2 regions of the Streptomyces sp. NPDC090442 genome follow, and region 1 is predicted to be linked to the other one. Evidence: riboswitches for the same ligand, from Rfam matches in the RefSeq annotation. Region 1 holds a riboswitch; the other holds the start of a gene.
What was found. A riboswitch is a leader RNA that binds a small molecule or an ion and turns the genes downstream of it on or off. The one in region 1 is predicted to bind cobalamin.
Positions count from the first base shown of each region.

Region 1 (3,595 bases):
CGCTTGACCCCTCCCCCGGAGCCCACCGCATGCCCCCCAAGAAGCGCCCCCTGCTGCACACCGCGACCGTCCTGACCCTCCTGGCCGGCAGCGCCTACCTCACCGTGGAGCTGCGCAAGGACGAACAGGACAAGGCGCCCCGGGCCCAGGCCGTCACCGACACCCCGCTCAACGGCTCCGCCTCCGGCGAGCAGCGCGGGCAGACCTGGGAACGCCTGAAGAACCCCGACCGCACCGTGCTGCGCGGCGCGGGCGGCCAGGTCCTGGCCACCTTCACCGACCGGTCCCGCACCGCCACCCTCAAAGGCCCCTCGCGCACCTTCAGTGAGTCCGAGAACACCGCGACCAAGGTGGTCACGGAGGACTGGGTGCGTCTGATGCCCGAGGCGTGGCGCGCCGGCGCGGAGAAGGAACGCTGGTTCCAGGAGTGGTTCCGGCGGTACCACGACAGCCGGGAGGACGACCTCTTCGCCGTCGCCTTCCAGTACATCACCGGAGCGCCCGCCAAGAAGGACGAGCGGGGCGTCGTGTACGCCGGCGACGCCAAGTTCGGCCCGGTCAACCCCGACCTGGCCAAGCACCGCGGCACGCCGCTGCTCGAACAGTCCGACTTCTTCGACTACTTGGGCATCCCGTACACCTTCCGCGACGGCACCGCCAGGAGCCCGGAGACGGCCCGCTACCGCGCCGTCGACTGCTCCGGCTACATGCGGCTGGTCTTCGGCTACCGGGCCCGCTACCCGCTGGCCCCCGCCGACGGCAGGGGCGACGGCCTGCCCCGCACCGCCAACGGGATGGGCCGCTCCCAACTGGGCGCCGAGATCATCCCGTTGTCCGGTCCGGCCCCCTGGTACGAGCGCCCGCAGAACATCGACGTGCTCCAGCCGGGAGACCTGGTCTTCTTCAAGATGGACCACCACACCGGCAACCGCCTGGACCACGTCGGCCTGTACCTGGGCCCCGACACCGAGGGCCACAAGGTCTTCCTCTCCAGCCGCAAGGAGGTCAACGGCCCGACCATCGGCGACAAGGGCGGCGTGTCCCGGCTCGATGGCAACGGCTTCTACGCCCAGCTCCTGCGCAACGCCAAGCGCCTCTGAGACCGGGGACGTTGCGGCCCGACAGGGGCGGCGGCTAGCTGATGGAGTGCGGGGACAGCGCCGTGAACCAGAGCAGGACGACGGTGGCGACACCCATGATCGGGGTCAGTATCTCCGTCTCCACCTTGTTGCCGCTGTGCTTGATGAGGACGATCTCGTAGCGCGTCTTCAGCGGCCACAGCCACGGCGCGCCCATCTTCGTGATGGAGTCGCCGAGCAGGTGGGCCAGACAGCCGAGCCCGATGGCGTACGGCAGCCAACCGGGCGCCGACGGGATGAACTTGGCGATGACCCCGGTCCCTATCCCGGCCATGGCGACGATCGTCGCCCAGGCGGAGAAGCCGTGGCCGGGCGGGCAGAGGTTGAGCGCGCGCACCGCGAGGGCCAGCAGGAAGAAGGTCATGCCCAGGGTGAAGGGCCGGCCCAGGTACGTCACGCCGGCCCAGCTGCCGAAGGTCATCAGTGCCACGAAGAACAGCGAGTGGGTGGCGTGGCGGTGCCCGCCGGAGATCCAGGCCACGAACCGGCACAGGATCTTGGAAACCGGGCCGAGGAAGTTGGCGATGGTGCCGTCGTGGTGGTCCAGGTCGGGCAGGAGCGCGGCGCCGGCGCACAGCACGGTGCCCATCAGGATCTCCTGGGGCATCAGGTGGGTGTGCATCAGCAGCGGTGGCAGGAACGGCGTGGTACCCGCGAAGAGCAGCGCGCCGCTCACCGCATGCGAATGACCCATCATGGTGCGTCGTCCTCCCCGTATGTGGCGCGTCGTTGACGCGCCCTCAGCCACGGCGGAGACGGTACCAGCGCGATCACGGCGGCGGCGCCACAGGGCGGCGAAGCGCGACCGCGGGTCGTTACCCCTCCGCGCCCCGTTCAATCCCGACGGGCACTTGTCCCATCTCACCATCCGAATGCTGGACGACATCCAGCGCGTCACGGCTCCGCACCGTAAGGTGACCGGTGCAGCTGGTTCGCCCCGTCCGCCAGGCGGGAGGCGTCGCAAGAGGGAACCCGGTGAGAATCCGGGACTGCCCCGCAGCGGTGAGCGGGAACGACCGCCGTCATACGCACTGGACCCACCCGGGTCTGGGAAGCGACGGCCACTAGGTGCCTGGTGAGACACGAGGCGCGCCCGCGAGTCCGAAGACCTGCCAACTGCCCGCGTGCGGACGATCCGTGCACGGTTTCCCGGTGACCTTCGAGGGCGGGTCGGGAGCACCCCGGACACCGCCCGGGGAGCAGGCACCAGACGGTGCCCGTGTCGCGCGCCATGCCATGCGCCGCGCCATACGGGCCGCCGCATCCGGTGCGTTCCGTCACCCTTCGCGCTCTCGTCCCGTTCCCGGGATCTCAGGGATTCATCTCGCGAAGGAGATCTCCGTGACCACCAAGTCCGCAGCCGCGGCAGCACGGGCCACCGTGTACGGCTACCCGCGTCAGGGCCGGCACCGGGAACTGAAGAAGGCCATCGAGGGCTACTGGAAGGGCCGGGTCACCGCGGACGCACTGCGCGCCACCGCCGCCGAACTGCGCCGCACCACCTGGCAGGAGCTGGCCGAGGCCGGCATCGACGAGGTCCCGACGGGCGACTTCTCGTACTACGACCACGTCCTGGACGCCAGCGTCATGGTCGGCGCGGTCCCCGAGCGCCACCGCGCGGCCGTCGCCGCCGACCCCCTGGACGGCTACTTCGCCATGGCCCGCGGCACCCAGGACGCCGCGCCCCTGGAGATGACCAAGTGGTTCGACACCAACTACCACTACCTGGTCCCCGAGTTGGGCCCGGACACCGTCTTCTCGGCCGACTCCACCAAGCAGGTCACGGAATTCAAGGAGGCCCTCGCCCTGGGCCTGACCGCCCGGCCGGTCCTGGTCGGCCCGGTCAGCTACCTCCTGCTCGCCAAGCCGGCCCCCGGCGTGGCCGACGGCTTCGACCCGCTCACCCTCCTCGACCGGCTGCTGCCGGTGTACGCCGAGGTCCTCGCGGACCTGCGCGCGGCCGGCGCGGAGTGGGTGCAGCTCGACGAGCCCGCCCTCGTCCAGGACCGCACCCCGGCCCAACTGAACGCCGCGGAGCGCGCCTACCGCTCCCTGGGCGCCCTCGCCGACCGACCCAAGCTGCTGGTCGCCTCGTACTTCGACCGGCTCGGCGACGCCCTCCCGGTGCTGGCCAAGGCCCCGGTCGACGGACTCGCGCTGGACTTCACGGAGGCGGCCGCCGGCAACCTCGACGCCCTCGCCGCCGTCGGCGGCCTGCCCGGCAAGCGCCTGGTCGCCGGCGTCGTCAACGGCCGCAACATCTGGGTCAACGACCTGGAGCGGTCGCTGTCCGTGCTCGGCACCCTGCTGGGGCTGGCCGACCGGGTCGACGTGGCCGCCTCCTGCTCCCTGTTGCACGTCCCGCTCGACGCGTCGCTAGAGCGGGACATCGAGCCGCAGATCCGGCGCTGGCTCGCCTTCGCCCGCCAGAAGACCGCCGAGCTCGTCACTCTCGC
Region 1 covers NZ_JBIVXW010000081.1:22,190-25,784, reverse strand. The annotation lists gene ACIQU6_RS37395 (poly-gamma-glutamate biosynthesis protein PgsC/CapC) at 1-7, shown strand, start outside; gene ACIQU6_RS37390 (NlpC/P60 family protein) at 30-1,100, shown strand; gene ACIQU6_RS37385 (metal-dependent hydrolase) at 1,135-1,836, opposite strand; cobalamin riboswitch at 2,051-2,271, shown strand; gene metE (5-methyltetrahydropteroyltriglutamate--homocysteine S-methyltransferase) at 2,481-3,595, shown strand, end outside.

Region 2 (3,595 bases), on a different contig from region 1:
GTCGGCGCCGAAGCCGCCGTCGGCGGCGGGTGTGGCGATCCAGCGGTAGGCCGCCAAGTAGTGGTGGGAGGGCGGGAGATCGGGGTCGTGGTAGATCGCGATCGGGTTCTCGCCGAAGCCGCGCGGCGGCTGGATGAGGATCAGCAGGTTGCCGCGGCGCAGGGCGGCCAGCACGATGTCGCCCTCGGGGTTCCGGCTGCGGTCGACGAACATCTCGCCGGGCGGCGGGCCCCAGTGCTCCTCCACGGAGTCGCGGAGCGCCTGCGGCAGCGTGGCGTACCAGCGGCGGTAGTCGGCGGCCGGTATCCGGACCGGGTTGCGGGCCAACTGCTCCTCGGTCAGCCACTCCTGGTCGTGGCCGCCGGCCTCGATGAGGGCGTAGATCAGCTCGTCGCCGTCGCCGGACGCCAGGCCCGGGACCGGCTCGGTGCCGAAGTCGTAGCCCTCGGACCGGAGGCGGCGCAGCAGCTCGACGGCGCTGGCCGGGGTGTCCAGGCCGACCGCGTTGCCGATCCGGGAGTGCTTGGTGGGGTACGCCGACAGCACCAGCGCCAGCCGCTTCTCGGCGGCCGGGATGTGCCGCAACCGGGCGTGCCGGACGGCGATCCCGGCGACCCGGGCGGCCCGTTCGGGGTCGGCGGCGTAGACCGGGAGGCCGTCCTCGTCGATCTCCTTGAACGAGAACGGCACGGTGATCAGCCGCCCGTCGAACTCGGGCACGGCGATCTGCGAGGCGGCGTCGAGCGGCGAGAGCCCCTCGTCGTTCGCCTCCCAGTCGGCCCGCGACCCGGTCAGGCAGAGCGCCTGGAGGATCGGCACGTCCAGGGCGGCCAGCGCGCCGGCGTCCCAGGACTCGTCGTCGCCGCCCGCGGACGCCTCGGCGGGCTTGGTGCCGCCGGCCGCCAGGACGGTGGTCACGATGGCGTCGACCCCGCGCAGCTCCTCGATCAACTCCGTCTCGGGGGCGCGCAACGAGGCGACGAAGAGCGGCGTCGGCCGGCCGCCGGCCCGCTCGATCTGGTCGCAGAGGTCGTGGACGAAGCGGGTGTTGCCGCTCATGTGGTGGGCGCGGTAGTAGAGCACGGCCACCCTCGGACCGGTCGCCTCCGAGGCGGGACGCTCCAGCGGGCCCCAGGACGGCGCGGCCGCGGGCGGCTCGAAGCCGTGGCCGGTGAGCAGCACGGTGTCGCTGAGGAACCGGGCCAGTTGGTCGAGGTTGGCCGGGCCGCCGTGCGCGAGGTAGGCGTGAGCCTCGGCCGCGATGCCGACCGGGACCGTGGACGCCTCCATCAACTGGGCGTCGGGGGCCTGTTCACCGGTGAGCACGACGACCGGGCGGTGCTGGTCCGCGGCCAGCAGCACGTCCAGGCCGTCCTCCCAGGCGCGGATGCCGCCGAGCAGGCGGACCACGACGAGGTCGGTGCCCTCCAGGAGCCCGGGGAGTTCGGCGACGTCGAGGCGGGCGGGGTTGGCGAGCCGGTACGGCACGGGCCCCGTGGCCGCGCGGGCGCTGAGCAGATCGGTGTCGGAGGTCGACAGCAGCAGGATCACGGCGCAGCCCTTCCTCGGGGATTCCACGCCCCGGGTGGTCGTATGGACGGCGGGAGTTCCTGGCTCACCCGGCGCTGGCCGGGTTCACAGTGGCGGGACCGCGCCGGATTCTCACCGGGCTTCCTCCCTTGGCGCCGTCGCTGGCGTCCGGCGGGTCAGCCGACCCGCCGACCTGCATAGTAAGGGCTGCGGCCGGGCCGCGGGAGCGCGCCTGGAGGGGCCGCCCGTACGCCCCCCTCGCCCCGGTTCCGGGATCCGACGCGTAGGTATGCTCGCCGCCATGCCGCCCTCCCCCTCTCGACGCCCCGACCGGGCCGGACCGCCCGTGCGGGACCGCGGTGACGCCTGCCCGGGAGCGCTGCGGCTGCACTCCGCCGCCGACGGCGAACTGGCCCGAGTCCGGCTGCCCGCAGGGGACTTGACGGCAGACCAGGCCCGCGCGCTGGCGGACGCCGCAGAGCGCCTCGGCGACGGTCACCTCTCGCTCACCTCCCGCGGCAACGTCGAACTCCGCGGCCTGCCCGACGACTGCGCCGACCGCCTGGCCGCCCTCCTCGCCGACGCCGGGCTGCTGCCGTCGGTACGTCATGAGCGGATCCGCAACGTACTGGCCTCGCCGCTGGCCGGGCTGGACCACCACACCCCCTCCGACGTGCGGTGGTGGGCCCGGAGCCTGGACGCGCTGCTGTGCGCGAGCGAGCCGGCGACGGCCCTTTCGGGCCGTTTCCTGTTCGCCCTCGACGACGGGCGGGGCGATGTGGCGGGGCTCGGCGGCGATGTGACCTTGCTCGCAGAATCCGGCCGACGGGCTCCGGCGGGCACCGCGTTCGCGCCGGGGGCCGCGTCCGGGCACGGGGCGTTGCTCCGCGTCGGTGCGGACCCGGCGGCGCTGCGGATCGCGGCGGACGACGTCCCGCGGGCGGCGCTGATCGCCGCCGAGACCTTCCTCTCCGCCGCGGCGGAGAGCGACAGCGGCGCCTGGCGGGTCACCGAACTCCCCGCCGCGCGCCCGCTCACCGTCCACGACGTGCGCGGCGCACTGCGGGCCGCGGGCATCACCGCCGAGCCCGCCACATACCCCGCGGCGCCCGGCCCGCGGCCGGCGGTGCCGTACGCCGATGCCACCGTCCCCGGCCCGGTCGAGGGCCCGGACGGCCGCCGCGCCCTGGTGGTCCTGGCGCCGCTCGGCCGGCTGACCGCGGCCCAGTGGCGGCTGCTGGCCGAGGTCGCCGCGGCGGACGGCTCCGGCGCGCTGCGCCTCACGCCCTGGCGCGGCATCGTCGTCCCCGGCCTGCCGGCGAGCGCGGCGGACCGACGGCTGGGCGAGCTCGCCGCCGCCGGTCTGGTCACCGACCCGGCCTCCCCGTGGCGCGGGGTCACCGCCTGCACCGGCCTCCCCGGCTGCGCCAAGTCCCTGACGGACGTGCGGGGGGATGCGTCGGCCGCCCTCGCCGCGGGCCGGCCCGTCCCGGCGGACGGGTCCACCCCGCCCGTCGGCCCGCCTGTCCACTGGTCGGGCTGTGCACGGCGCTGCGGGCATCCGCACGGCGCCTGGATCGACGTCCTGGCGACGCCCGACGGATACCGCACCACCGCCGTGCGCCCCAACTCCCCCGCCCCGACGGATGTTTCACGTGAAACGCCCCGACCGAGCGCCGTTTCACGTGAAACACCACAGGACCCGGCTTCCCGCGTACGGGCCGAACCGGCCGCGGACACACGGGACTTGGCACCCTCCGCCGACGCCCCACGCCCCCCTTCCACCCCTCAACCCACGACCCCGAGGCTCAAGTGACCGCGTTCGACTACGAAAAGGACGGGGCGGCCATCTACCGCCAGTCCTTCGCCACCATCCGCGCCGAGGCGGACCTGTCCGAACTGCCCGCCGATGTCAGCCGGGTCGCGGTCCGCATGATCCACGCCTGCGGCATGGTCGATCTCGTCCGCGATCTGGCCTTCACCCCGGGCGTCGTGGCCAGTGCCCGGGCCGCGCTGCGCGCCGGTGCGCCGATCCTGTGCGACGCCACCATGGTGGCCAGCGGCG
Region 2 covers NZ_JBIVXW010000001.1:133,112-136,706, forward strand. The annotation lists gene cobN (cobaltochelatase subunit CobN) at 1-1,551, opposite strand, end outside; cobalamin riboswitch at 1,584-1,736, opposite strand; gene cobG (precorrin-3B synthase) at 1,820-3,346, shown strand; gene ACIQU6_RS00635 (precorrin-8X methylmutase) at 3,343-3,595, shown strand, end outside.
Region 2: it holds a riboswitch for cobalamin, as region 1 does, so the genes downstream of both, cobN (cobaltochelatase subunit CobN) here and metE (5-methyltetrahydropteroyltriglutamate--homocysteine S-methyltransferase) in region 1, are expected to answer to the same signal.